One region of the Stenotrophomonas maltophilia complex sp. Om-AH-Sm3 genome, then DNA from elsewhere that is predicted to be linked to it. Evidence: predicted binding sites of a transcription regulator. Region 1 holds the regulator's gene; the other holds the start of a gene.
What was found. Region 1 encodes FliA, which starts transcription of late flagellar genes. Its sites were predicted from a motif close to TAAAGTTTNNCNNNCNNNGGCCGATAA; they were not measured.
Positions count from the first base shown of each region.

Region 2: the regulator FliA is predicted to act here: its motif matches at 2,396-2,422, upstream of AC10QF_RS02895 (methyl-accepting chemotaxis protein).

Region 1 covers NZ_JBYBLQ010000003.1:344,876-359,293, forward strand. Annotated here, with positions in the region: gene flhF (flagellar biosynthesis GTPase FlhF) at 1-269, shown strand, start outside; gene AC10QF_RS06190 (MinD/ParA family ATP-binding protein) at 256-1,143, shown strand; gene AC10QF_RS06195 (RNA polymerase sigma factor FliA) at 1,140-1,883, shown strand; gene cheY (chemotaxis response regulator CheY) at 1,941-2,333, shown strand; gene AC10QF_RS06205 (protein phosphatase CheZ) at 2,333-2,938, shown strand; gene AC10QF_RS06210 (chemotaxis protein CheA) at 2,941-4,800, shown strand; gene AC10QF_RS06215 (flagellar motor protein) at 4,891-5,631, shown strand; gene motD (flagellar motor protein MotD) at 5,633-6,649, shown strand; gene AC10QF_RS06225 (ParA family protein) at 6,654-7,436, shown strand; gene AC10QF_RS06230 (chemotaxis protein CheW) at 7,433-8,686, shown strand; gene AC10QF_RS06235 (STAS domain-containing protein) at 8,976-9,284, shown strand; gene AC10QF_RS06240 (response regulator) at 9,281-9,646, shown strand; gene AC10QF_RS06245 (chemotaxis protein CheA) at 9,692-11,680, shown strand; gene AC10QF_RS06250 (methyl-accepting chemotaxis protein) at 12,053-14,302, shown strand.
Region 2 covers NZ_JBYBLQ010000002.1:49,316-63,733, forward strand. Annotated here, with positions in the region: gene AC10QF_RS02895 (methyl-accepting chemotaxis protein) at 1-2,367, opposite strand, end outside; gene AC10QF_RS02900 (arylamine N-acetyltransferase family protein) at 2,571-3,410, shown strand; gene AC10QF_RS02905 (VOC family protein) at 3,476-3,847, opposite strand; partial or broken gene AC10QF_RS02910 (transporter substrate-binding domain-containing protein) at 3,929-4,646, shown strand; gene AC10QF_RS02915 (LysR substrate-binding domain-containing protein) at 4,745-5,644, opposite strand; gene AC10QF_RS02920 (hypothetical protein) at 5,743-5,886, shown strand; gene AC10QF_RS02925 (GIY-YIG nuclease family protein) at 5,894-6,460, opposite strand; gene AC10QF_RS02930 (D-alanyl-D-alanine carboxypeptidase family protein) at 6,590-7,372, shown strand; gene AC10QF_RS02935 (TetR/AcrR family transcriptional regulator) at 7,386-7,979, opposite strand; gene AC10QF_RS02940 (NAD(P)H-dependent oxidoreductase) at 7,996-8,592, opposite strand; gene AC10QF_RS02945 (hypothetical protein) at 8,718-9,251, shown strand; gene AC10QF_RS02950 (isocitrate lyase/PEP mutase family protein) at 9,309-10,136, opposite strand; gene AC10QF_RS02955 (DOPA 4,5-dioxygenase family protein) at 10,301-11,029, shown strand; gene aroQ (type II 3-dehydroquinate dehydratase) at 11,390-11,833, shown strand; gene accB (acetyl-CoA carboxylase biotin carboxyl carrier protein) at 11,893-12,372, shown strand; gene accC (acetyl-CoA carboxylase biotin carboxylase subunit) at 12,383-13,750, shown strand; gene AC10QF_RS02975 (hypothetical protein) at 13,884-14,258, opposite strand; gene AC10QF_RS02980 (hypothetical protein) at 14,255-14,418, opposite strand, start outside.

The sequences.
Region 1 (14,418 bases):
TCGGCGACATGGACGAGGTGGTCCGCCGCTTCGGTGCCGCCAACCTGCAGGGCCTGGTGCTGAGCAAGCTGGACGAAACCGGCCGCTTCGGCAACGCCCTGTCGGTGGCCGTGGACCATGCCCTGCCGATCACCTGGGTGACCGATGGCCAGGACGTTCCGGACGACCTGCACCGGGCAAGTGCGGCCAATCTCGTACTTCGCCTTGAAGATTTGCGCCGAGCGGCCGATATGCCCTGCAACCCGGAGTTGAACCATGCCGTCGCGTGAGTACGCCAAGCTGACCAAGACCTTCCCGCTGTCGGCCACCCGCAGCGAGCCGCTCGGCCCTGTGCGCACCATCGCCGTGACCGGCGGCAAGGGCGGCGTGGGCAAGACCAACGTGTCGGCCAACCTGGCCGTGGCGCTGGCCGGCATGGGCAAGCGCACGCTGCTGCTGGACGCCGACCTCGGCCTGGCCAACATCGACGTGATCCTGGGCTTGAACCCCACCTTTACGCTGGCCGACCTGGTTGCCGGCCGCTGCTCGCTGGACGATGTCATCGTCGAAGGCCCGAACGGCGTGCTGGTGGTCCCGGCCGCGTCCGGCCGCCGGCACATGGCCGAGCTGGCCCCGGCCGAGCACGTCGGCCTAGTCAACGTGTTCTCCGAGCTGGAGCGCGAGCTGGACATCATGGTGGTGGACACCGCCGCGGGCATCACCGACGGCGTGCTGACCTTCTGCCAGGCCGCGCAGGACACCGTGGTCGTGGTCTGTGACGAGCCGGCTTCAATCACCGACGCCTACGCGCTGATCAAGGTGCTCTCGCGTGAACGGGGCGTGGACCGCATCCAGGTGGTGGCCAACATGGTACGCGACCCCAATGAGGGCCGCGTGCTGTACGAGAAGCTGACCCGCGTCTGCGAGAAGTTCCTCGCCGATGTTTCGCTGAACTACCTGGGCTGCGTGCCGCAGGATGACTGGCTGCGCCTGTCGGTGCAGCGCCAGCAGCCGGTGGTGAAGGCCTACCCGTCCAGCCCGTCCGCACTGGCGATCACCGAGATCGCGCGCCGCACGGCCCGCTGGCAGGCGCCGACCGAACCACGCGGCGGCGTCGAGTTCTTCCTCGAACGCATCCTCAAGCAGCGCGGGGTGGCGGCATGAAGGGCGCGGCCCAGTACAGGGAAGTCCAGCGCTCGGCGGCCAACGAGGTCATCGCCCAGCACTCGGACCTGGTGCGGCGCATCGCCCACCATCTGGCCGCGCGCCTGCCGGCCAGCGTCGAAGTCGACGACCTGATCCAGGCTGGCATGATGGGCCTGATCGAGGCTTCGCGCAGCTACGACGCCGACCAGGGCGCCTCGTTCGAGACCTATGCCTCGATCCGTATCCGTGGCTCGATGATCGACGAGATCCGCCGTGGCGACTGGGTGCCGCGCTCGGTGCACCGCCGTGCACGCGATGCTGCGGCCACCATCCGCCGCCTGGAACAGAGCAGCGGCCGCGCCGCCAGCGCCACCGAAGTGGCCGCCGCGATGGAGATGCCACTGCCCGAATACCTGCGCCTGATGGAAGACGCCGCGCGTGGCCAGGTGCTGAGCCTGGAGTCGCGCATTGAGGACCAGGGCGAGCTGGACACGGTCGCACAGGGTGGCCCGACCCCGCAGCAGGTGCTGGAGCGCAGCGAGTTCGGCCGCGAGCTGGGCAAGGCCATCGGCCATCTGCCCGAGCGCGAACAGCTGGTGCTCTCGCTCTACTACGAGCAGGAACTCAACCTGAAGGAGATCGGCGCGGTGCTCGGCGTGAGCGAGTCGCGGGTCTGCCAGATCCACGGCCAGGCCGTGCTGCGCCTGCGCGGCCGGCTGAAGGTATTCGAGGCCGTCGACGCCGGCCTCGAAGAATGAACATCCCCGAGGCAGCTGCCCCCGGCCGCCCGGAATGAACAACAAAGGAACTCTGCTTTGAACAAGAACATGCGCATCCTGATCGTCGACGACTTCTCGACCATGCGTCGCATCGTCAAGAACCTGCTGGGCGATCTGGGCTTCACCAACACCGCCGAAGCCGAGGACGGGCATGCCGCGCTGTCGCTGCTGCAGAGCCAGCCGTTCGATTTCGTGGTCACCGACTGGAACATGCCGGTCATGACCGGCATCGAGCTGCTCAAGGCGATCCGTGCCGACGCCAAGCTGAAGACCCTGCCGGTGCTGATGGTCACCGCCGAAGCCAAGCGCGAGCAGATCATCGAAGCGGCCCAGAACGGCGTGAACGGCTACATCATCAAGCCGTTCACCGCGCAGACGCTGGAAGAGAAGCTCGGCAAGATCTTCGAACGCCTGGCGGCCAGTGCCTGATGGATACCACGGTCGACAAGAATGCCCTCGCCCTGCGCCTGCAGGAAGCACTGGACGCACTGGAGTCCGGTGACGAAACCGCCTGGCGGCAACGCATCGACGGACTGGTCGCGCTGCGCACGCAGCCGATGATGAGCGGCCTCTCGCGGCTGGCCCGCGAGCTCGGGCAGGCCCTGGGTGAACTGCCGACCGTGCCCAGCGAGGCCGGCGAACTGGACGATGCCTGCGCACGCCTGGACCACGTGGTGGCGATGACCGAACAGGCGACGCACCGCACCCTGGACCTGGCCGAGGAATGCCGCAGCCTGACCGAACAGCTGCGCGCCGAAGGCCTGCAGCCGGGCCAGGATGCACAGCTCGAGCGCATCCGCCACAACCTCACCGAGATCGCCCTGACCCAGAGCTACCAGGACCTGACGGGGCAGATCATCCGTCGCGTGGTCGGCATCGTCCGCCGTGTGCATGAGGGCTTCGGTGCGCTCGGCCTGCCGCCGGAACAGCATCGCACCGATCCGGAACTGGCCGGGCCGGCACTGAAGGGACTGGACCGCCACGCGGTCTCGCAGAACGACGCCGACGACCTGCTGTCGGACCTGGGGCTGTAAGCATGAGCGCGGTATCCGACGACATCACTGCCGATTTCATCATCGAGGCGCAGGAAATCCTGGATCGCCTGGGCGAACAGCTGGTGTCGCTGGAGCAGGCACCACAGGACACCGAGCAACTCAACGCGGTGTTCCGGGGCTACCACACGCTCAAGGGCGGCGCCGGCTTCCTCGGCGTCACCGCCATGGTCGAGTTGTGCCACGCCGCCGAAGAAGCGCTGGGCATCGCGCGCGCGGGCCAGGCCGTGCTGCAGGCCCATCACTTCGATGCCGCCCAGCAATCGCTGGACTACCTGCAAGCGATGCTGGATGCAGTTTCCTCCGGCACCGAGCCGGGCTATGCGCCGCCGGAGCTGATCGCCCAGTTCGACATGCATGGCGGTGCCGTGGCTGCACCCGCCGCCGCAGCAGCTCCCGCTGCGGGTGGCAGCGACCTGATCACCGACGACGAGTTCGAGGCCCTGCTCGACCAGCTGCACGGCGGCAACGCACCGACTGCGGTGGCGCCGGCAAGGAAGGCCGACGACGGCCTGATCAGCGAAGACGAGTTCGAAGCCCTGCTCGACCAGCTGCACGGTGGCGCCGCACCCGGCGCCAAGCCCATCGCTGCGGCAGCGCCCGCACCGATCGCGGCACCACGCCCACTGGCCGCACCGGCCGCACCGGCACCTGCAGCGGCGACCAAGCCGGCCGCCAAGCCGCTGGCCGAGGCCGAACACACCGTGCGCGTGGACACCAAGCGCCTGGACGCGATCGTCAATCTGATCGGCGAACTGGTGCTGTCACGCAACCGGCTCAAGACCCTGCGTGCGCGCCTGCGCGACGAGGAACTGGACCGCGCCGTGTCCACCCTGGACATCGCCACCGCGCGCCTGCAGTCGGCGGTGATGCGTACCCGCATGCAGCCGGTAGGCAAGGTCTTCTCGCGCTTCCCCAAGGTCGCCCGAGACGTTGCCCGCTCGCTGAAGAAGGAAGTGGACCTGGAGCTGATCGGCGCCGAGACCGAGCTCGACCGCAACCTGGTCGAAGCGCTGGCCGACCCGCTGGTGCACCTGGTCCGCAACGCCATCGACCATGGCGTGGAAATGCCCGACCTGCGCGAAGCACAGGGCAAGCCGCGGATGGGCCATGTGCGGTTGTCGGCGCAGCAGGAAGGTGACTACGTCAGCATCGAGGTGCAGGACGATGGCGCCGGCATCGACCCGGAAAAGCTGCGCGCGAAGGCACGCGAGAAGGGCCTGATCGATCCGGAGGCCGCCGCCCGCCTGAGCAGCGAGGAGTGCCTGCACCTGGTGTTCCTGCCCGGCTTCTCGACCAAGCAGCAGGTCACGGATATCTCCGGCCGCGGCGTTGGCATGGACGTGGTGCAGTCGCGCATCCGCGAACTGAGTGGCCAGATCCAGATCCAGTCGGAGCTGGGCCGCGGCAGCCGCTTCCTGATCCGCGTGCCGCTCACCCTGGCAATCCTGCCGACCCTGCTGGTGCAGGCCGGCGAAGACGTCTATGCGCTGCCGCTGGCGCGCGTGATGGAAGTGCTGCACGCACCGCGCACCTCGCTGGGCTGGTTCGATGGCCGCGCCGTGCTCGACCGCCGTTCGCACACGCTGCCACTGGTCGATCTGCGCCAGTGGCTGGATGTGACGCCCGCCGCGTCGACACTGCTGACGATCGTGGTGCTGCAGGCCGGCGAAGCGCGCTTCGGCCTGGTCGTGGACCAGGTCCGTGGGCGCGAGGAAGTGGTCATCAAGCCACTGCCGAAAGCCCTGCGCGGCCTGCGCGGTTACGCAGGTGCAACCCTGATCGGCGATGGTCGCATGGCGCTGATCCTGGATGTGGACGGCCTGCGCAGCCCGCACGACTGACCCGCTTGCTGAAGCCGTAAAACCGTGAAGTCGCACCAGTAGCCCGTACCGGTGTCTCAAGTCCCATTCATACAAGCCGATACCGGATCCATGGATAGACTCAGCCTCATTGGACTCTTTCTCGCCCTGGCCTCGCTGGTCGGCGGCAGCATCCTCAAGGGCGCCGGCCTGGCGTCGCTGTGGTCGCCTGCGGCGTTCGTGATCGTCATCGTCGGCACCGTCGCCGCGATCCTGCTGCACACCTCGCCGGCGGTGTTCAAGCACGCGTTCAGCATCGTGCGCTGGGTCGTGCGTCCACCGCACAGCGCCCGCCGCGAGCTGATCCAGCAGATCGTCGAGTGGAGCAACATCGCCCGCCGCCAGGGCCTGCTGGGCCTGGAATCGCAGGTGGAAGCACAGCAGGACCCGTTCCTGCGCAAGGGTCTGCAGCTACTGGTGGACGGCGTCGAGCCCGAATCCATGCGGCACATGCTGGAAATCGAACTGGGCAGCCAGGAGCACCAGGACCAGGCCGGCGCCAAGGTGTTCGAGGCGATGGGCATCTATGCACCGACGCTCGGCATCATCGGTGCCGTGCTGGGCCTGATCGCGGTGATGAAGAACCTGGCCGACCCGAGCAAGCTCGGCCACGGCATCGCCGCCGCGTTCACCGCCACCATCTACGGCATCGCTTCGGCCAACCTGCTGTTCCTGCCGATCGCCGCCAAGCTCAAGAGTGTGATCTCGCACAACACGCGCGACCGCGAGATGGTCATCGAAGGCCTGATCTCGATCGCCCAGGGCGAGAACCCGCGCAACATCGAAACCAACCTCTCCGGCTTCCTGCACTGACATGGCCCGCCGCAAGCACCACGAAGAGCACGCCAACCACGAAGCATGGGCGATCCCCTATGCCGACCTGATGACGCTGCTGCTCGCCTTCTTCGTGGTCATGTACGCGATCTCCTCGGTGAACGAGGGCAAGTACCGGATCATGGCCGACGCGCTGACCGATGCCTTCGGTGGCGCACCGCGCACCATCAACCCGGTGCAGGTGGGCAACAAGCAGGTGCAGGGCGGCGGCTGGGACAGCCCCTCGGTGATCAAGTCCGGCACCAAGATCGGTCCCTCCGCGCCGGCGCCCTCGCACGACCCGACCCTGCTGCCGTCGATGGCCTCGCAGATGCGCATGCCGGTGTCGGTGCACAACCAGGAGCAGATCGCCCGTGCCGAGCGCCAGCTCAACACGATTGCCGATCGCCTCACCGCCGCACTGGCGCCGCTGATCGACCGCGGCATGATCAGCGTGCGCCGCACCGAACTGTGGATCGAAGTCGAGATCAACAGCGACATCCTGTTCCCCACCGGCTCGGCCGCGCTGGACGTGCATGCGCGGCAGACGCTGGCCAGCCTGGCCGAGGTGCTGCGCGACGTGCCCAACAGCGTGCGCGTGGAAGGCCACACCGACAACGTGCCGATCGCCACCGCCACTTTCCCGTCGAACTGGGAACTGTCGGCCGGGCGCGCAGCCAGCGTAGTGCACCTGTTCGCCGACCAGGGCGTGCAGCCGTCGCGGCTGGCGATGGTCGGCTATGGCCAGTTCCGCCCGCGCGAAGAGAACGACAGCGCGCAGGGCCGCAACCGCAACCGCCGGGTGATGGTCATCATCCTGGCCGACACGTCGCACTCGGTGGATCCGCTCGGCCAACGCCTGAACGCAGCCACCGGCGCCACCGACAGCACCGTCACCGAACAGGCCGACGCAACTCCGGCCAGCGCCCCCACCTCCCCCATCGCACCGGTGAAGTTGCCGCCGGTGCCGGCTGGCAGCCGCGTCGGCGCCGCCGTTCCCCCGGCAATGAAGGAGTAATCCGATGCGCATCTGGGCAGTCGCCAACCAGAAGGGCGGAGTCGGCAAGACCACCACCACCCTCGCCCTCGGCCGCGGCCTGGCCGCGCTCGGCCATCGCGTGCTGCTGATCGACCTCGATCCGCATGCCTCGCTCAGCCGCGCCTTCGGCGTGCCGGTGGACCCGCCGCCGGCCGGCGTACTGGAATTGTTCGGCACACCGCCAGCGGACCTGTCCAGCCTGTGCCATGCCAGCAACATCCATGGCCTGGACTACGTCTGCGCACAGTCGGCGCTGGCCACGCTGGAACGCCGCAGCGCCAACCAGCCCGGCCTCGGCCTGGCCCTGCAGAACGCGCTGGCGCGCCACCAGGGCCAGCACGACTACATCCTGCTGGACTGCGCACCCACCCTCGGCCTGCTGATGATCAACGCACTGGCTGCCGCCGATCGCCTGATCATCCCGACCCAGGCCGAGCCCTTGGCCCTGCACGGCCTGGATGGCATGGTCCGCACCGGCGAGATGGTCGAGCGTTCGCGCCGCCGCCCGCTGCCGATCTCGATCCTGCCGACCCTGTTCGACCGACGCACCCGCGCCGGCAACGAGTCGCTGCGCACCATGCAGGACCGCCATGGCAGCCGCGTGTGGGAAGACGCCATTCCGATCGATACCCGCATCAGCAACGCCGCCGGGCTGACCCTGCCGAGCGCCGGCGAGGACTACCCGGGCCGTGGCCTGGCCGCCTACCGGCGCGCCTTGAACTGGATCCTCGGCGAGGATGCCCGCGCCCTGGAGCAGGCCGCATGAACAGCACCGGCATCCTCGACGATTACCTGGACGAACTGCTGGGCGAAGCGATGGTCGCGCCGCCGCCTGCCGTGCTGCCGCCCGCAGGCGCCGGGCAAGGCCCGGCGATCGAAGCAGTCGCCGAACGCGAACCGACCTGGGACGACCTGCCGGCCGAAGTGATCTACGAAACCGAAACCATCGCCGCCACGCCGAGCGGGGACAGCGCTGCGCTGGAAGCCGCCTTCGAGAGCGCCGCACCACCCACGCGCGAACCCACCTGGGATGACCTGCCCGCCGAGGTGATCTACGAAACAGAATCCGTCGCCGCCGCGCAAAGCCGGGACGACGCAGCACTGGAAGCGGCCTTCGAGAGCGCTGCCGCTTCCGGTAGCGCTGGGCAGGGTCCGGCGGGAGAAGCGGTTTCCGAACGCGAGCCGACCTGGGATGACCTGCCTGAGGAGGTCATCCACGAGACCGCGCCGGCACCCGCCGTCGTTGCGAACGCCGGTCCGGAACCTACCTGGGACGACCTGCCGGACGAGGTGATCTACGAGACCGATCCGGCCGACAGCCATCGCCTCGCCCACACCGACAGCCCCGGCCTGCAGGCCGCGTTCGAAGCGGCCGCCGGTGGCGAAGACGTAGCCACGCCACCGCCCGCCGTGGTCGCAGCTCCGGTGGCCCCGACGGTTGCACCTGCAGCCCCGGCCGCGCGCACCGCCACTCCGCCGCCGCGCGCCGCCGTCGATGCCCCGGCAGGCAACCGTCCCGGCACCTGGCAGGAGCTGCAGGCGCAGGCCCACCAACCGGCTCGCAGCCCGCATCCGCAGAACCGACGCGCCGGCGAACGCACTTCGCGCTGGCTGCGCCTTCGCTGCGGCACCCAGGCCTATGCGCTGGAACTGCTGAAGGTGCAGGAAGTGGTGCTGCCGGTGCCGCTGCTGCCACTGCGTGGCACTGCAGCGGCCATGCTCGGCATCATGAACCTGCGCGGCCAGGTGGTACCGGTGATGGATCTGGGCCTGCACCTTGGCGCCGCGGCCGCCGAAGACGACGCACAGACCCGCATCGTGGTCCTGGAGGAGGACGGCGAGACCATCGGCCTGCGCGTGTCAGCGGTCGAAGATGTCGCCAACCTCACCGATTCGCAGATCGAACCGCCCGATACCGCGCGCATCTGCCAGATCTCAAACGACCTGTTCCGCGGCGTGGCCCGGGTCAGCCAGCGGCCGATGATCCTGCTCGACGCCACCCGACTGTTGAGCTGAGCCGCCAAGAAAAAGGGGACGGAGGGGATTAAGTCGCAAGTGGCTCGGCGCTTTGCGCCGAAGCGGTGCCTGTCGGGGACGCAAGGAGTTGATCCGTTGGATCAACACCTTACGTCCCCACTGCGCGGTCGCCGTTGCCGAGGGAGCTGCAGTAGAGCCAGGTCGATTGCGACTTAATTCCCTCCGTCCCCTTTTAAGCAGCGACCGCATCGACGTACCGCGTCGATTCTTCTAAAGAACCCCACCGGGGTGCCGTTATGGATCACGGAACCGTTTGTCCGGAGCAACGATGAGCACTGTCGAACTGGGTGGGGATCTCGGCATCGAGAGCACTACCGAGCTCAAGAACCGCCTCGCCCCACTCGTGGACCAGGCTGGCGAGCTGACCCTGGATGCCAGCCAGGTCGCCCGCATCCACACGGCCGCCGTGCAGGTGCTGTGTGCGTTCGTGCAGGCCCGCCGCGAGGCAGGCCTGGGCACCGGCTTCCACGGTTGCACTGCAACCTTCAGTGACGCCGCGCGCCTGCTGGGCGTCACCCAGGCCCTGGGCCTGGACGTAACCCATGACAACCTGAAATCTGTGGAGAACGCTGCATGAGCGCACGTATCTTGGTGGTGGACGATTCGGCGTCGATGCGCCAGATGGTGTCCTTCGCCCTCACCTCGGCCGGTTTTGCCGTCGAAGAAGCTGAAGACGGCGCAGTCGCGCTCGGTCGTGCCAAGGGCCAGCGCTTCAATGCGGTGGTGACCGACGTCAACATGCCGAACATGGACGGCATCGCGCTGATCCGCGAACTGCGCCAGCTGCCGGACTACAAGTTCACCCCGCTGCTGATGCTGACCACCGAATCGGCCGCCGACAAGAAGTCCGAAGGCAAGGCCGCCGGTGCCACCGGCTGGCTGGTCAAGCCGTTCAATCCCGAACAGCTGGTCGCCACCGTGCAGAAAGTGCTGGGCTGATCGCCCGGCGCCGCTCCCCCTCTTCGCTTCCGGATCACCACTGCCATGAGCATGGACCTGCAACGCTTCCACGCCACCTTCTTCGAGGAGAGCCGCGAAGGCCTCGATGCGATGGAGGCTGGCCTGCTGGCCCTGGAATCGGGGCAGCAGGACGCGGAGATCATCAATTCGGTATTCCGCGCCGCCCACTCGATCAAGGGCGGCGCCGGCACCTTCGGCTTCGACGCGATCGCCGGCCTGACCCATGTGCTGGAAACGCTGCTCGATGAGCTGCGCGCCGGCAAGCGGGCCCTGGAAGGCCACGCCGTCGACGCCATGCTGTCCTCGGTGGACGTGCTGCGCGCCCTGCTGCGCGAAGCCGAACACGGCCAAGCCGCAGATCCCGCCGCAGTCGCTGCGGTGAAAGCGCGCCTGGAAGCGGTTCTTTCCGGCCAGGCCGCAGCGAGCGCCCCGGCGGCCGCCGCAGCCAAGGTGGACGATACGCCGGAAGCCTGGCAGATCGGTTTCACTCCGGCGCCGTCGCTGTTCATGAGCGGCAACGATCCGCTTCGCATCATCCGCGAACTGGAACACCTCGGTTCGCTGCAGGTCGCCGCGCGCATGGAGCGCCTGCCGGGCTTCGCCCAGCTTGATCCGCTCGAAGCGCATCTTGCGTGGGACCTGGGCCTGGTTGGCAAGGTGCCGCGCAGCAAGATCGAAGACACCTTCGCCTGGGTGCTGGACGATTGCGAGCTGGACATCCGTCCCGCCGCGCCGCCGAGCCTGGCCACCCAGGCGCCGGCCGCAGCGGCTCCCGCTCCGGTCGCAGCGGCCCCGTCTGCACCTGCCACGCCTGCTGCCAACGGTGGTGCCAGCCAGGAAGCGGAAACCTCGATCCGCGTCAGCGTCGACAAGGTCGATGCGCTGATCAACCTGGTTGGCGAACTGGTCATCACCCAGGCCATGCTCAAGCAGGTCTCGCATGCACTGGACCCGGTCCACGCCGAGAGCCTGTTCGCCGGGCTGGACCAGCTTGAACGCAACACCCGCGACCTGCAGGAAGCGGTGATCGGCGTGCGCATGCTGCCAGTTGATGCGGTGTTCCGCCGCTTCCCGCGCCTGGTCCGCGACCTGTCCAGCCGCCTCGGCAAGCAGGTGCGCCTGCGCACCGTCGGCGAAGGCACCGAACTGGACAAGGGCCTGATCGAAAAGATCGCCGATCCGCTGGTGCACCTGGTGCGCAACTCGATCGACCACGGCCTGGAAATGCCCGACGTACGTCGCGGTGCAGGCAAGGATGAGACCGGCACGATCACGCTGGCGGCCTCGCATCAAGGCGGCCATATCGTCATCGAAGTCAGCGACGATGGCCGTGGCCTGGACCGCGCCAAGATCCTCGCCAAGGCCCACGAACGCGGCCTGGCCGTGCCGGACAACCCGACCGATTCGCAGGTCTGGGACCTGATCTTCCAGCCTGGCTTCTCCACCGCCGATGCGGTCACCGACCTGTCCGGGCGCGGCGTCGGCATGGACGTGGTCCGCCGCAACATCCAGGCACTGGGCGGCGAGGTGCAGATCGAAAGCAGCCTCGGTACCGGCACCCGCACGCTGATCCGCCTGCCGCTGACCCTGGCCATCCTCGATGGCATGACGGTGGCCGTGGCCGGCGAAACCCTGATCCTGCCGCTTGCCTACGTGCTTGAGGCTTTGCAGCCGCAGCCCGAGGATATCCGCAGCATGGCCGGCGAAGGCCGCGTGCTGCGCGTGCGCGGCGAGTACCTGCCGATCCTGTCGTTGAGCGAGTACTACGGCTACGGCAACCGCGCACCGGGCAGCGAATCGCTGGTGGTGGTGGTCGAAGGCGATGGCCAGAAAATCGCGCTGGAAGTGGACGAACTGGTCGGCCAGCAGCAGGTGGTGGTGAAGAACATCGAGAACAACTACCGCCGTATCGGCGGGGTGTCCGGTGCCACCATCCTTGGCGACGGCCGCGTCGCGTTGATCGTTGACATCGGCGGACTGGTGCGCTCACTGCGGATGCCGCAGGCCGCCTGATCCACGCCGCATGCGGGTCATGGACCGCCGCCCTTCGGGGCGGCGGTTTTTGTTTGTGTGCTCCATTCCAGCCGGGGTCAGATTCCTTTTCAGGGAAAAGCGATCTGACCCCATCCCTTCTGTGAACTCCGTCGAGGCGATGGTTTCGCGCGCAACCACGTCATCCGAGCGCAAGCCCCGCCAGGACAGCACTTTCGCGCCGTCATCCCTACGCAACCGAATGTGATCTGCGTCCATAAAGTCCGCGCGGACGGCGCCGCTATTTCGCTTTGACGGTCGTCACCGAACCCCACCGGGCACCCCCGTTCGCTCTGCAACCACCCCCCAACCGGCGCACAGACGCCGGCACTCTGCCCACCTGGAGCACCCTGCATGAAGTGGTTCCAAGATCTGCCCATCGCCCGCAAGCTGGCCGTGGGGTTCACCCTCACCACCTTGATGACCCTGATCCTCGGCGCCTTCGCACTGGTGCGCCTGAGCGAGGCCAACGCGCAGTTGCGCGAGATGGCTGGCAACGATATCCCCTCGGTCCAGCATCTGGGCGAGGCACGCTCGCAGCTGGGCGAGTTCCGCACCTACGAACTGGCCCAGCTGAGCATGCTCGACCAGCCGGACAAGGTCGCCGACTACAACAAGCGCATGGACGACACCGCCAAGGCCGTGCATGACGAGTTGGCGGCGTACGCGGCGCTGCCGGCGCTGGACAAGGAGCGTGAACTGTATCGCGCGGCCAGTGCGCAGCTGGACCGCTACTTCGCCGCAAACAAGGCGATGCGCGACGCCGTGGCCGCCGGTGATGGCGCACAGGCCCAGCAGATCTCCGACGAGCAGTCGCGCCCGGCGCGTCGCGACCTCTTCGCTGCAATGAAGGTACTGGGAACCCACATCGCCGGCCAGATGGACGGCAAGATTGCCGACGCCAACGCCACCCACCGCACCAGCATGATTGCCATCATCGGCTGCATCGTGCTGCTGTCGCTGGTCGCTGCCGCGCTGGCCATCGTCATCTCGCGGGCAGTGACCGGCCCACTCGGCAAGGCCGTGCATGCCATCCAGGCCGTTGCCCGCGGTGATCTCAGCGTCAGCACCCAGGCCACCAGCAAGGATGAAGCCGGCAGGATGCTCGCTGCCACTGCCGAGATGACGGCGATGCTGCGACGCTTCAGCGAGCAGACACAGTTGATGGCACAGATGCACGCTGGCCCGGACATCAGCCATCGCATCCCGGAAGATTTCCCGGGTGTCTACGGCCAGCTGGCCAACGGCATCAACACGGTGATCTTCGAGCACCTCGATGCGATCGTCGATGCCATTGAAGTACTCAACCAGTACGCCATCGGCAACCTGAGCCCGGACGCACGCCGCCTGCCCGGCAGCCGCGCGATCCTGCACGAATCCATGGACGCGGCCAAGGCCAGCCTGCTGGCCATCAATTCGCAGATCCAGCACCTGGCTGCGGCGGCCGCCGCCGGTGACTTCAGCCAGCGCGGCGACGCACAGCGGTTCCAGCACGACTTCAAGGTGATGATCGAGCACCTCAACACCATGATGCAGGTGGCTGACGGCAACCTCGGCCAGCTCTCGCAGCTGCTGCAGTCGATCGCCACCGGCGACCTGACCGCACGCATGGAAGGCCAGTTCAATGGCGTGTTCGCCCGCATGCGGGATGATGCCAACACCACGGTCGCGCAGCTGACCCAGATCGTCGGCCAGATCCAGGCCAGCGCCTCCAGCATCACCCTGGCCGCCGGCGAGATCGCCTCGGGCAACAGCGACCTGTCACGCCGCACCGAGCAGCAGGCCGCCAACCTGGAGGAAACCGCGGCCTCGATGGAGGAACTGACCTCCACCGTGCGCCAGAACGCCGAGCACGCCCGCCAGGCCAACCAGCTCGCCATCGGCGCCCATGGCGTCGCCTCGCAGGGCGGCGAGGTCGTCGGCCAGGTGGTCACCACCATGTCGGCCATCGAAGCCTCGTCGAAGAAGATCGCCGAGATCATCAGCGTCATCGACGGCATTGCGTTCCAGACCAACATCCTGGCGCTGAATGCCGCCGTGGAAGCCGCGCGTGCCGGTGAACAGGGCCGCGGCTTCGCCGTGGTCGCCAGCGAAGTGCGCACCCTCGCCCAGCGCTCGGCGGCTGCCGCCAAGGAGATCAAGGGCTTGATCGACGACTCCGTCGGCAAGGTTGCCGAGGGCTCCAGCCTGGTCCACCAGGCCGGCAGCACCATGGGCGAGATCGTCGCCTCGGTGCAGCGTGTGACCGACATCATGGCCGAGATCTCCGCCGCCTCGCAGGAACAGAGCGCGGGCATCGAGCAGGTCAACCAGACCGTGGTGCAGATGGACGAAACCACCCAGCAGAATGCCGCGCTGGTGGAGGAAGCCACCGCTGCCGCACGTGCGATGGAGGACCAGGCCGTGCAGCTGGGTGAAGCCGTGGCCCGCTTCCGGCTGGCATCGCACGGCACGACGGCCATTCCGGCACGCCCGCTGGCGGCACCGGTACCGCGCCAGGTCGCCGCCGCCGCACCGGCGGCAAGAACGGTCCCGGCACGTGCGCTGCGCACCGCGACAGCCCAGCCGGCACTGGCTGCGGACGGCGACTGGCAGGAGTTCTGACAGAACCACGGGGTCAGATCCCTTTCCCGCAGGAAAGGGATCTGACCCCTTACGCGTAGAAAGTGATGCAAATCCCACTTCATAATCCGGTGCAGAGGCCGATATCCCCATCGAGC
Region 2 (14,418 bases), on a different contig from region 1:
CGCGATGCCGGCATGCTGGTCCTGCGATGCACTGCGGATACCGGCCAGCAGCTCGGCCAGCTGCTGCACGCTGCCAACGATCTCGCCCATCGTGATGCCCGCCTGCTCGGCCTGCTGGTTGCCCTGGCCAACACGCGCCACCGAATCCTCGATCAGTCCTTTGATCTGCTTGGCCGCTTCGGCACTGCGCTGGGCCAGCAGGCGCACTTCCGCAGCCACCACGGCGAAGCTGCGGCCCTGCTCACCTGCGCGCGCAGCTTCCACCGCGGCATTCAGCGCGAGGATGTTGGTCTGGAAAGCGATGCCATCGATCAGCTGGGTGATGTCGCCGATCCGCCGCGAGGCCTCGCTGATGCCATGCATGGTTGCGACCACCTGGCCGACGGCCTCGCCACCGCGCTGGGCCACCGCGGCCGCCCCCTGCACCAGGGCATCGGCGCGACCCGCGGCATCGGCATTGCGGCCAACGGTGTCGGTCAACTCGTGCATCGACGCTGCCGTCTCTTCCAGGTTGGCCGCCTGCTGTTCGGTACGCTGCGACAGATCATGGTGACCGGCAACGATCTCACCCACACCGGTGTCGAGGCTGGACGTCGCCTGCTGGATGCGGGTGACGATGCGGCCCAGTTGCGCGACCGTGGCGTTGGCATCGTCGCGCATGCGTGCGAACACGCCCTGCAGCTCACCTTCCATGCGCACGCTGAGGTCACCACGGGCCAGCGCCGCCAGAAGCGCCTGCAGATCGCCGAGGTTGGTCTCGAAGGTCGCCAGCAGGCGGTTGATGCTGGTCGACAACGTGCGCACGAAGCCCTGTTTTCCCTCCAGCGCGATGCGGCCGTGCAGGTCGCCATGTGCGGCGGCGTCGACCAGTGCTGCCACTTCGGTTTCCAGCAGCGTTTCCAGCGCGCGGCTGCGCCACTCCACTGCCACGCCGAGGAAATGCCCTTCGTCGGTGATGGCATTGGCGATCAGCTGGTAGCGCACGCCGGCATGGCCGATCTCGCGCTCCTCGCGCTGGCGTACGCCGGCCAGGCTGGCCAACGCCGGATGCAGGCGTACCGCGTCGCTGCCCACCAGCGCTTCGTTCGTCAGTTCAAGCAGCTGCAGCAATGCCGGGTTGGCGTAGGCGACGTGCCCTTCCGCATCGATCACCATCAGGCCGGTCTGCGCGCTATCCAATGCCTGGCGCACGCGGGTGTTGCCGCGGGCCACCGCACGCTCGATCTCGATGCGCGCGCGCAGGCGCTGCTGCATGTCGACCAGGCGCTGGGCCAGTTGGCCGATCTCGTCGTTGGCGTTGTAGACGCGCAGGGTGGTGTCGAGGCGGTCGTCGGCGATGTCGCTGGCGAAGCGCAGGGTGTCCTGGATCGGCCGGCGCACCGCACGCAGCACCAGCATCAGGCTGGTGATCAGCACGCCGGCCACCAGCAGCAGGGTCAGTGCGAACAGCACGCTCATGGTGCGCGCGCCGGCCTGCTGGCGTGCCTGCGCCCTGGCCAGCGCCGCCACCTGCGCCCGCTGGAATGCGGCCAGTGCAGGCGCTACGTCCGCAGCGGCACCCAGCAGCGACTGCGCTTCCACATCCAGGCCGACACGGGCAGCGGCATACCCCAGCAATGCGGCCTGATACGCCTCCATCCCGGTGCGCAGGGTGTCCTGCACATCCGCAGGCAGGCCCGCCAGCGCGAGGTCGAACGGCAGCTTCTCCTCGCTGGCGCGGTCGGCGTGGGTGGAATCACCGTCGAGCAGCAGCAGTGCCTCCTGCCTTCGCATCTTCTGCAGGGACAGCGCCAGCGCGGGCCGTTGCTGCACATCCACCTGCGCCTGCAGAGTGTCGGCGGACTGCTGCAGCTGCGCAGCGAGGCCGGCATCACCACGGCCCATCTCGTCGACCCGTTCGAACAGGGCGGCCACACCCTGCGAGAACGCGTCGGCGGCTTCGGTCAGCGCCTGCAGAGCCTTGCGCCGGCCAGCATCCATCGGCATCGCGCGCAGCGCCTGCAGATCGGTCTGCAACGCCTTCTGCGTGGCCAACAGCTGCGCGCGGTCGGCATCATCGAAACTGCGTGCATACTGGGCCTGCAGGCGACGCGCTTCGGCCACCCGCGTGGACAGGCTGGCAGCCAGATCGCTGCCGCGCTGGTAGCTGGCCTGGCTGCGCGCAGCCAGTGCGTTGGCATGGCCAGTCCAGGCGTAGACAGCAGCGATCGCCACCAGGCCCAGGCCGCAGATCCACAGTGTGGCCTTGAGCTTGTTGGCCACGCTGAGCCGATGTGGCTGCAGCCAGCGCAGCAGCCCAGGGGACGCCGAGTGCAACGCAGCAAGGCGCGTGCGCAGGGACCGGAGGTGGGGGACAACGGCCGACATGACAGACTCCAGGCGGAAAGACGCATCTGTATCGGCCTGACTCAGGACAACTTTAGGGCGCTCCTGGTCCACTCCCACCGATTGCTGGCGGACGCGGCCTTTGTACCCGGCACAGGCGACAGGGGGATGACACCCGCGCAATGCTTGACCTCAACCCCGGTTGGGGGAGCACAGTAGATCTCCCTCCCCCGCCCGGCGCGCGCATGACGACGCTCGATGTCCCCCGCTACCTGCAACGCCTGCAGCTGGATGCACCGCCACCGCTGACGCTGGCGGGCCTGACCCTGCTGCAGCAGCGCCACAACGCACTGCTGCCGTTCGAAACCCTCAGCTGCCTGCTGCGCGATGCAGTACCGATCGACCTGGACAGCGTGCAGCGCAAGCTGCTCGACGACCGTCGTGGCGGCTACTGCTTCGAACTCAACGGCGGCCTGCTGGCACTGCTGCAGGCGCTGGGCTTCGATGCACAGCCGTTGAGCGCGCGCGTGCTGCTGGCCGCCCAGGACGGCGAACTGACCGCACGCACCCACCTGCTGCTGCGCGTGCAGGTGGACGGCGATGACTGGCTGGTGGATGCCGGTTTCGGCAGCCTGACCCCGACCGTGCCGCTGCGCCTGCATGATCCGCAGCCACAGGCCACGCCGCACGAGCGCTACCTGCTGCGCCGACTGCCTGGCAACGGTGATTTCGTGCTGTCGGCCGAGTCCCACGATGGCTGGCGGGCGATGTATCGGTTCGACCTGCAGGCGCCGGCACCAATCGACAACGTGGTGGGCAACTGGTACGTGTGCACCCATCCCGATTCCAGCTTCCCCGGCCAGCTGCGCGCATCGCTGACCGGGCCGGACTGGCGCCGCACGATCGGCAGCGGCAACTACACCGAGTACTGCCCCGGGCAGGCACCGGAGAAGCGCCCGCTGCATGATGTGGGTGATGTGCGTGCCGTGCTGCAACAGCGCTTCGGCATGCAGCTGCCGGACGACCCGCGACTGGACCCGGCGATCAACAACTGGCTGCAGCGCTCACGCGCCGCAACCTTGTAGCGCCGAGCCCATGCTCGGCTGAGCTTGGGCTGCTGGGTCAACAGCAGCCGAGCATGGGCTCGGCTCTACGCAACCGCGCGCGCCTGCAGCGCGATACGGTTGCCTTCACTGTCGAAGATCTCGGCCACGCGCCAGTCGCCCGCGTCGGCCGGTCCGAAGCGCAGCGCAGCGCCCGCTTGCAGTGTACGCTCCAGGCTCACCTCCAGGTCATCGACGCCGATGTAGATGCGCGCACCGTGGACGGAGGGCAGATAGTCGGCCCCCCGCACCAGCGCCATGCTGGCACCGGCGGCCTCATCGGAAAACGGCAGGTAGGCCATCCGGCAGTCGTGCAGCACCATGGGTTCGTCCACCGCCACCTGCAGCCACCGCTGGTAGAACGTGATGGCCCGGCCCAGATCACTGGCCGGTATTTCGACGTGCAGGATGGGGTTCATGCCCGCAGCATAACCGGACACTGGTACCCCCTTGCAGGGCAGCAATGGCATGCTGGGAGCGCCCTCAGCGCGGAGTCCTGCATGTCCCTGTCCGACCATCGACGTACCCTGGCACCGCACGGCTTCCTGCGCGTGGCGATCAACCTGGGCAACCCTGTGCTGGCACAGGGCGATGCGCGCTCACCGCGCGGTCCATCACTGGAACTGGCGACCGCGTTGGCGCAACGGATGGGCGTGCAGGCCCGCTTCACCTGCCACGACGCCGCAGCCTCGGTGGTTGCCGCGGCCGCCGAAGATGCCTGGGATCTGGCCTTCCTGGCGATCGATCCGGCGCGTGCCGACCGCATCGCCTTCAGCGCCCCCCTATGTGGAGATCGAAGGCACCTACCTGGTGCGCGAGGACAGCCCTGCGCAGCAGGTGGCCGACCTCGACCGCGAGGGGCTGCGCATCGCGGTGGGCCGCGGTGCAGCCTACGACCTGTTTCTCAGCCGTGAACTGCGCCACGCGATGATCGAGCGAGCCGAGACGTCGGCGGCGGCCATCACCCTGTTCGATCAGCAGCGCCTGGATGCCGCGGCCGGCGTGCGCCAGCCGCTGGCGGCCTGGGCGAAGGCACATCCCGGCCATCGGGTGCTGGCCGACCGTTTCACCGTGATCCAGCAGGCGGTCGCGGCGCCGGCCTCGCGCCCCGCCGATGCACTGCGGGCGCTGTTCGAGGAAGTGGAAGCGATCAAGGCGGGCCCGTTGCTGGAGGAAGCGTTCGCGCGTGGCGGGCAGGCGGTCACGCTGGTGCGATGAGTTTGGAGTCGAGCCATGCTCGACTCGCCCTCCGCAAGCGCAGTCGAGCGTGGCCCGACTCTACAGATGCAGATGCGATGGTCGAGCATGCCGCGACGCTACGGATGCGCGTCTGCCATGTGTCGCACATGCTCAGCAGCCTGCGCGTGCAACCAGTCGCGAAAGGCGAGGAAGCCGCGATGGCTGGCCGAGCGCTGCGGGTACACCAACCAATGCGGCCACGCCGTCTTCAGGCGCTGGCTGGACAGTGCGACCAGCTGGCCGGAGTCGAGCAGCAGCCTCGCCCGCGTCACTCGGCCGAGGGCCACGCCCACGCCGTCCAGAGCGGCGCGATGGTGCGCCTCCGAATCATCCAGCACTGCCACGAACCGCGCCGGCGCACTCTGCCCACTCAATGCAAACCACGCGCCCCAGGCGCCGTCCGGATCACCCAGCAGCGGCCACTGGTTCAGCGGCACGCGCTCGATCCCTCCCATGCGTTCGATCAGCGCCGGGCTGGCCATCGGCAGCAGCCATTCATCGAACAACGGTTCCACCACCAGGCCCGGCCATTGCCCGCTGCCCAGACGCAGCGCGGCGTCGAACTGGCGCTGCCGCTCGAAATCGACCAGGCGCTCGCTCGACTGCAGGTTGATCTCGATCTGTGGGTGCTCAGCCACGAAATGACCCAGGCGCGGTACCAGCCACGCCGACGCCATCGACGGCACCGCGCTGATCGTCAGTACGTGCTCGGCACGCGCCGCATAGGGCTGGAAGGCTTCGTTGATCGCATCCAGGTGCGGCCCCACCTGGTCGAGCAGGCGCTGTCCCTCCAGGGTGAGCGAGACACCCCGCGGCTGGCGGATCAGCAGCGGCTGCCCGAGCCGCTCTTCCAGTTGCCGCATCTGATGGCTGAGCGCGCTGACGGTCAGGTTCATCGACGCTGCCGCACGCGACAGGTTGCCCAGCCGGGCGGCAGCCACGAAGCCCTGCAGGGCATGGAGCGGAGCACGGGACATCAGGCTTGAAATCCTCTCACGTCACGCTTGCGGAAATGTCGCTTCTTGCCGCTTCATGCTGCCCGTATCGTGCAATCCACTCAAGTGGAGGCGCGCTCATGAACATCTTCGGCGGTTTGTTGTTCCTGCACGGCCACGTGGCCAGCGCCGAGCTGGCACGCCAGCTGGCCGGCCCGTCCACACCGGCTCCGCCGCGCGCGCCGCAACCGGCCACGCCGGTTCAGCGGCCGCGAACCCGTTGAACGCTCTTCAACCTGCATACCAGCGTTGGACGTGTTCAGGCAGCCACGGCATTGGATCGATATCCAATGCCCGACAACCGTCGAGGGTGTCCCGCAGCACACCCTCGCCGGGGCCGCCCGGCATCCGCAGGCCTTCCTCTTCCGGAAGCTGCACCGCCGCCCAGTCGTGCAGCCGGTCCATGCGCACGCGCAGCGCAGCCCGCAGCCATGCCTTCAGCGGGAAACAGCGATAGCCCTGTTCGCCCAACGCATCAACCGCGAGCAACAACGCCTGGTTGGCACCACGTACCCACTCGGTGTGGCCTCCGGCCTTGTCCTGGACCGTCATCGGCGCCGGTGCGCGGTGCGCCTTGAACGGCGAACGCAGCTGCAGCTCCAGATCCCGCGCATCGCGCTCGCTTTCCGCTTCCACCAGTGCACCGGCGTCGAGGTCGAAGAGCTCGAACCAGCGCCGGTGCAATGCGCTGATGCGTCCGAGCGGATCACGTGAAAAGCCGATCTTCGCGTAGTCTTCCCACGCACAGGGGAAGACATAGGCAAAGACACGACCGTCGATGCGGATATCCGATTGCATGTGCGCAGGCTGCCTCGTCAACAGCCCGGGCGCAACCGGGCGTTACCGTGTGCACTGCGGCGCTTGGGCAGTGCGGCTTCATGCCGCTGCGGACTATCCTTGCTGGCTGTCGCTGTCATCACCGCCGCCATGCCCTCTGCTGCACCTGCCCCCCTACCGGCCTCGTCCATCACTCTGGAAGCGGCCACCTTTGCGGTGATTCACCAGTACAACGCGGACATCGCCAGGCAACCGGCTTCGCTGACCAAGCTGATGACCGCCTATGCGGCTTACGAATGTGTGGAAGAGCGCGGGCGTTCGTGGGACGACGAAGTCCCCATCGCCGTCGACGACGTGCATGCGGTCGCCGACGATGAAACGCGCATGGGCCTGGTGCCCGGCGAGACAATTTCCCTGGCGCGCCTGCTGGAAGGGTTGATGGTGGTTTCCGGCAATGACGCTGCATTGGCGATCGCGCGCCACCTGGACGGATCGCAGGCGGCATTCCTGGAACGCATGAACCGGCACGCACGCCAGCTCGGGCTGGGCAGCACCTGTTTTGCCAGCGTGTCGGGCATCACCACACCGCACCATGCCTCCAGCGCGCGCGACATGGCCGTACTCGCCGCCTGCCTGCTGAATGACCATCCGCAGATCCTGGCGATCACCGCGCAGCGCGCGTTCGCCCATGGCAGCTTCAACCGCAACAACCAGAACGCCCTGCTCGGCGAAGACGGCGTGGACGGCTTGAAGACCGGCTACACCCAGGCCGCAGGCTTCTGCCTGGCCGCCACCGCGTGCCGGCCAGTACCCGGGCGGGACCAGCCGGTACGGCTGATCACCGTGGTGCTGGGCTCTGCAAGCCGCGACGCGCGCGACGCGCTGGTGCGCGACCGGCTGGCCGCGGGATTCGCCGCTCTGGCCGGCGGCTGACCGCTCGTGCGGCTCAGCGCCGCTTGACCGTCGCCACGATCAGCCGCTGCAGCTCGGCCACGGCACCGGCCTTGTCCAACGCGCCGGCAACAACACCCTCTGAAAGGGCTTCAGCCGCACCGAGGATGGCCCAGCGCCCCGCCAGCGACACCGTGCCGCCGGTTGCGAACGGGCCCAGCCAGACCTGGCAGTTGTCGATGAAATCCTGCTGGTAGCGCCGTCGCACCTCATACAGTTCCGGCGCCCCCACCAGCGCGGCGAGGATGCCTTGCACTTCGCTGCCCTGGCTGAGGACGCAGTCGATGTAGCCGGAGGCGATGGCCGCCGCCCGATCGACCAGTTGCGCCCGGGCGCGGCCGATGCGCTCGTGGAAGACCACGGTCTGGCGTCCGTCATAGTCATCGTAGAGCGCCGCCAGCAAGCCATTGCGGGTCACGAAGTGATCGTAGGCCACAGGCTTGGTCACGCCCGCCGCCTCGGCCAGCCGCCCCAGCGTCAACGCTCCGGTACCTTCTCCGCGAACCAGTGCCCAGGCCACATCCAGCAACTGGCGGGTGCGTTGCTCCCGGGTCATTCGGCGGCGCGTGGGGGTGGCGTTGGCGGGCATCGGCGGAGCACGGCGATCAGCGCATCGGAACACCGATTTTACGGCCGATCGCCAGCGCGGTCTGCAGATGCGCTTCAGCGGCACCGGTATCGGCGTCCAACAGCAGGTCGGACGACAGCACGCGTGCGCCGCAATAGTCGAAGATGCCCATGTCGATCTGCGTCCTCATTGCCGCGTCGTAGCCACGACGTTCGACCATGGCTGCGTCGGCGCCGCCCAGCGCCACCAGATGCACATTCAGGCGCTGCAGCTTCTTCACCAGCCTGCCCTGCGCGTCCTGCGCGTAGGCCCAGTCGTTGGTGAACACACGGTCGATCCAGCCTTTCAGCAGCGCCGGGAACGACCACCAGTACAACGGGAACACCAGCACCAGCGTATCGGTGGCATCCAGCCTCGCGTGCTCGGCAGCGACATCGGCGGGTACCGCGCCGGTGCTGCGGAACAACGCCTGGTCCTGCGGGTTGAAGCGCGGATCGAAGCCTTCGGCCATCAGGTCGGCATAGGCCACGGTGTTGCCGGTGTCGGCCGCGGCAATGGCATCACCGATGCGACGCGCCATCGCGTGGGTCAGTGAACCGGGCTCAGGGTGGGCGATGACAATGAGGCTGTGCATGGGGATCTCCAGACATCAATACCTACCAATGGTAAGTATCGATTCCGGGGAAACCAGCGCCACCGATGGGACGCTGTTTTCGCGTCCAACGTATAGTGCGGCGGTTCCCGCTGAGCTGCCCGACGATGCACCGGTATCTGCTTGCCCTTCTGCTGGCCCTGCCGATGGCAATGGACGTTACGCCCGCGCTGGCCGGTGAACTCAGTCCGGAAGACTCGGCCGCATTGCGCAAGGAGGTGCAGGCGATGATGGGCGCCTTCGCCCGTGGCGATACCGAGCTGATCATCGCGCGTACCCATCCCAGCCTGAAGCAGCTGGCCGGTGGCGACGAGGCCTATGCGCGGGCGACCCGCGACACGGTGAAGGCGCTGCGCAAGGCCGGCGTCACCATCATCAGCGACGAGGCAGGCGTGCCGGGCCGCACCTATGCGGCCGGTGACGAGGAAGTCTGCTTCGTACCGCGCCAGTCACTGCTGCGCGTGCGCGAAGCGCCGATGCGCAGCACGTCATTCATGGTTGCTGTGCGACGCGTCGGTACAACGCAATGGCGCTATCTGGACGGCGCGGCGATGCTGGACAACCCGGCACTGCTGCGGCAACTGCTGCCGGCACTGGAGCCGGGCGTGACGCTGCCCAGGGGTGGGATGGAAGCGCTGTAGTCGCAGGCGCGCGTCCATCCACGCCCGGGCTGGATCCATTGCAGGCCTGGGTGTGTGTCAGCGGAACAGCGCGTTCAACGCCGCGCCCGAAGCCGCCTGCTGCAGGCCATCGAAGCGTCCGTCCTGCACGATCGGCTGGGTCGCCTGCATCAACCCACCCCACGCAGCTCGCGCCAGCGCACCGCCCAGGCTGACCCGTCGCACGCCGAGTGCGGCGATGTCCTGCAGGCTCAGCGGTGTCGGTCCACCCACCAGCAGGTTCACCGGCTTCGCCCCCGCAGCGGCAACCACCGCGCTGATCTGTGCGCGCGTGCTGATGCCCGGTGCATACAGCACATCGGCGCCGGCCTCGGCATAGGCGCGCAGGCGCTGCAGGGTGTCCTCCAGATCCGGCACGCCAACGAAGAAATTCTCGGCCCGCGCGACCAGCAGCACATCGCCCCCCGCGCGGTCGATGGCCGCACGTGCTGCACACAGTCGCTCGACCGCCTGCCCGATCGGCCGCAGCGGCGCATCGGCCACGCCGCTGGCGTCCTCGATCGACAGCGCCGCGATACCGGTGTCGATGGCCGCCGCCACCGCCTCGCCCACTGCCTGTGGCGTGGCGCCGAAGCCATCACCGAAATCGGCGTTCAACGGCAGCGGTGTCGCGGCCGCCATCAGCCGCAGATGTTCCAGTGTGGCCTGCAGCGAAACCGCCCCATCCGGTCGCCCTTCACTCCAGGCGCAGCCGGCACTGGTCGTGGCCAGTGCCTGGAAGCCCTGCCGCTGCAGGTAGCGGGCGCTGCCCACGTCCCACGGATTGGGCAGCACGAAACAACCGCGCGCATGCAGCTGGCGGAAACGCGCGCGCTTGCGCTGGGTGTCGGCATCAAGCGAGGTCATGGCGGGTTCCCGGGCGGCGGACCTGCACCCTAGCCCGCCCCGCGGCGGCACTCAATCACGGCGTGGGCCAACGTGCATGAGGTGATGCCGGCTGCTTATTGGACACCACCGTGCACGCTGCCCGAGCGTGCTTGCCTGCCACACAGTGCCCCACGGAGCCCCAGATGCACCCGGACCCGCAGACCCTGATCGATGCCGGCGACGATGACACCCACTGGGCCGACCTGCTCTCGCCCGCACGCCGACGCCTGATCGCTTCGGCGGGTCTGGCCGCTGGCGGCCTGGCCAGTGCCTCGACCGCCGCCGCAGCACCGCGCGGCAACGACGCGGTGAACACCACCGAGCCTGGCCGCCCCGGCTTCCGGGCCATCGTGCCGCCAGCACCGGAAGGCCGCAGCCCCTGGGGCCAGGCCACGGCCAGCGAGCCTACCCCGCGCCCGGCCAGCGTGCGTCCCGGCGAGGCCACGCTTCCGACGCGCCCGCGCGCCTACACCGACATCAAGAGCTACCACGCTCACGTCTACTTCGATGAGGACAGCTTCGAAAAGGCCGCGCTGCTACGGCGCTGGGCCGCCGAGCGATTCCCGGTGGAGCTGGGCAACTGGAACCTTGAGCCGCGTGGGCCGCATGTCACGCCCTCGTTCTATTTCGGCTTCACCAACGACCTGCTCCCCGTGCTGGTGCCCTGGCTGCAGCTCAACAGCCTGGGCCTGACCATCCTGATCCATCCCAACACCGGGGACGGCCGCGCCGATCATCTGTATTACGCGTTGTGGGTGAACCGCGCGCAGCCGGTCAATGCCTACAACTGGCCGGCGCCGAAGCCCGGGCAGCCGGAACCGCTGGAAGAGGTGTTCCCGAACGTGGTGCCGACGGTGCCGCTGGAGACCTGACCCGCCTTTCCGGTGGGTGCGTAGCTTGCTGCGCAACCGGGGCCTGCCCTTCGGTGCGTACGTAGCTTGCTGCATATGGAACTTCCTTCATCCACGCATGGCGTGGATCTACTGACCGCCGGCCCCGTCGCCCGCGCTTGGCGCGGATCGACCGGCGTGGCCCTTGCCGCCATCGTCGGCCTACGTGCATCCATCCCCCGCCCGCAAGGCATTCAGCGCGCCTTGATCCGCCGCCCCGCATAGGGCCGCAAGCGCTTCCGCAGATTTCAAACGGTCGATTGAAACGCTGCAAACTTCGCCGAACTGGACAGCATCCGCCGGTTCCGCCAGACTGCCGCCCTTTCCCGTCTTCCGGATCCCATGGCGAAGCTGCTGGTCCTGCACGGCCCCAACCTCAACCTGCTCGGCACCCGCGAGCCGGAGGTCTACGGCCACACCACGCTGGCCGACATCGACCGGGCCCTGGTTGCCCAGGCCTCGGCCGCCGGGCACGCCGTAGAGAGCCTGCAGTCCAACGCCGAGCATGTGCTGGTCGACCGCGTGCAGGCTGCGCGCAACGACGGAACCGCTTTCATCCTGATCAACCCCGCCGCCTTCACCCACACCTCGGTGGCCCTGCGCGATGCGCTGGCGGCGGTGGCGGTGCCGTTCATCGAAATCCACCTGTCCAACCCGCATACCCGCGAACCCTTCCGCCAGCACAGCTTCTTCAGCGACAAGGCGGTGGGCGTGGTGTGTGGCTTCGGTGCCGACAGCTACCGCTACGCGATGGACGCGGCGCTGCTGCGCGTATCCGCCACCTGATTGTCGACCCGGGCGCCCACGGCGCTCTCCTCACCTAGATAGAAACCAAAGAGGCCCTCATGGATCTGCGCAAAATCAAGAAGCTGATCGACCTGCTGGAAGAGTCGAACCTGGCTGAAATCGAAATCAAGGAAGGCGAAGAGTCGGTGCGCCTGTCGCGCGCTCCGGTCGCTGGTTATGCCGCACCGGTCGCTGCTCCGGTGTACGCCGCCCCGGCGGCGCCGGCGGCGCAGGCGATGCCGATGCAGTCGCCGACCGAAGCCTCCACCGGCGGCACCGCCAAGCCGGGCCCGGCGCTGCCGGAAGGCCACGTGCTGCGCTCGCCGATGGTCGGCACCTTCTATGCCTCGTCCGCCCCGGACAAGCCGGCCTTCGTCACCGTGGGCCAGCAGGTCAAGGAAGGCGAAACCCTGGCCATCATCGAAGCGATGAAGATGTTCAACCCGATCGAAGCCGACACGTCCGGCACCATCGTCGCCATCCTCGGCGAGAACGGCCAGCCGGTGGAGTTCGACCAGCCGCTGTTCGTGATCGGCTGAGGGGCGCGCCATGCTCGACAAAGTCGTCATCGCCAACCGAGGGGAGATCGCGCTGCGCATCCTGCGCGCGTGCCACACCCTCGGCATCCGCACGGTGGCCGTGCACTCCACGGTCGACCGCAACCTCAAGCACGTCGCCATGGCCGACGAGTCGGTCTGCATCGGTCCGGCGCCGTCGCCGCAGAGCTACCTCAACATCCCGGCACTGATCGCCGCTGCTGAAGTCACCGACGCCCAGGCCATCCACCCCGGCTACGGCTTCCTGTCGGAGAACGCCGACTTCGCCGAGCGCGTGGAAGAGTCGGGCTTCATCTTCATCGGCCCCAAGGCTGACACCATCCGCATGATGGGTGACAAGGTCGAAGCCATCCGCGCGATGAAGGCCGCCGGCGTGCCGTGCGTGCCCGGTTCGGGCGGCCCGCTGGGCGATGACATCGTCGCCAACACCAAGATCGCCCGTGAGATCGGTTATCCGGTCATCATCAAGGCGGCCGGCGGTGGCGGTGGCCGTGGCATGCGCGTCGTGCACGCCGAAGCCTCGCTGAAGACCTCGATCGAAACCACCAAGAGCGAGGCCAAGGCCGCGTTCGGCAATGGCGAGGTCTACATGGAGAAGTTCCTGGAGAACCCGCGCCACGTGGAGATCCAGGTGCTGGCCGACGGACAGGGCAACGCCATCCACCTCGGCGAACGCGATTGCTCGATGCAGCGCCGCCACCAGAAGGTGGTGGAAGAAGCACCGGCACCGGGCATCACCGCCGAACAGCGCGAGCAGATCGGCAAGGTGTGCACCGAAGCCTGCATCCGCATCGGATACCGCGGCGCGGGCACGTTCGAGTTCCTGTACGAGGACGGCCGCTTCTACTTCATCGAAATGAACACCCGCATCCAGGTGGAACATCCGGTCACCGAAATGGTCACCGGCATCGACCTGGTGGCCGAGCAGCTGAAGATCGCCGCTGGCCAGAAGCTGTCGATCAAGCAGAGCGACGTGGTACTGACCGGCCATGCAATCGAGTGCCGCATCAACGCCGAAGATGCTGAGACCTTCGTGCCGAGCCCGGGCACCATCACCGGCTTCCATCCGCCGGGCGGCCCCGGCGTGCGCGTGGATACCCACATCTACAGTGGCTATCGCGTGCCGTCCAACTACGACTCGATGATCGGCAAGCTGATCGTGCACGGCCCGGACCGCGAAACCGCCATCGCCCGCATGCGGGTGGCGCTGAGCGAGATGGTGGTCGATGGCATCAAGACCAACATCGCCCTGCAGCAGCGGATCATGCGCGACAAGGGCTTCCAGGCCGGTGGACAGAACATCCACTACCTGGAAAAGCGCCTTGCCGAGCGCAAGAACAAGCCGATCGCGCTGACCTGATCGTCACCCGATGCTGGACATGGAAAGGGCGGGGATATCCCCGCCCTTTTCTGTTTTCCTTCCGGCAGCGCCGAGCCGTTCCCGGCTTGCGGGCGAGTGCAGCCGAGCATGGCTCGGCTCTACTGATGCGGCCTCAGCGCGCGTCCGCCGCGGTCGCCGGAATCTGCGAATTGGCCAGCGGCCGCACGCCATTGGGCGAGGTCGGATCGACGATCACCATGGTCTCGGTCGAGCCATCCGGCCACACTACCTGGAAAGTGCTGCCAGCCGGCAGTGAAGCGAACGGCATGCCCGTCTGCGCGCGATAGACCGCAGCGACCTGGCTGGCGCCGGCGCGGCGCACGTCTTCCTGCGCCTTCACCGTGGTCAGTTCCACCTTCGACAGATGCCGGTACCGATCCTCGTAGGTATCGATCATCAGCAGGCCGACCGCACCGGCAGAGTAGGCCACGAACAGCGCCACCCAGAACCAGAACTTGGCCCCATGCAGGAATCGACGGTAATTCATCGCCCGTCCCTCTTTCCAATCAATCGCTTGATCCATTCCTTCATTTTCCCAGCACCTTGCCGCGATACCGCAGCGTCATACACGAAATCCCGGAAATCCTGCGCTCCATCCTGCGAACAGATCCCTCCGTTCGCACAAAAACTGTTGACCAGCACGCTGT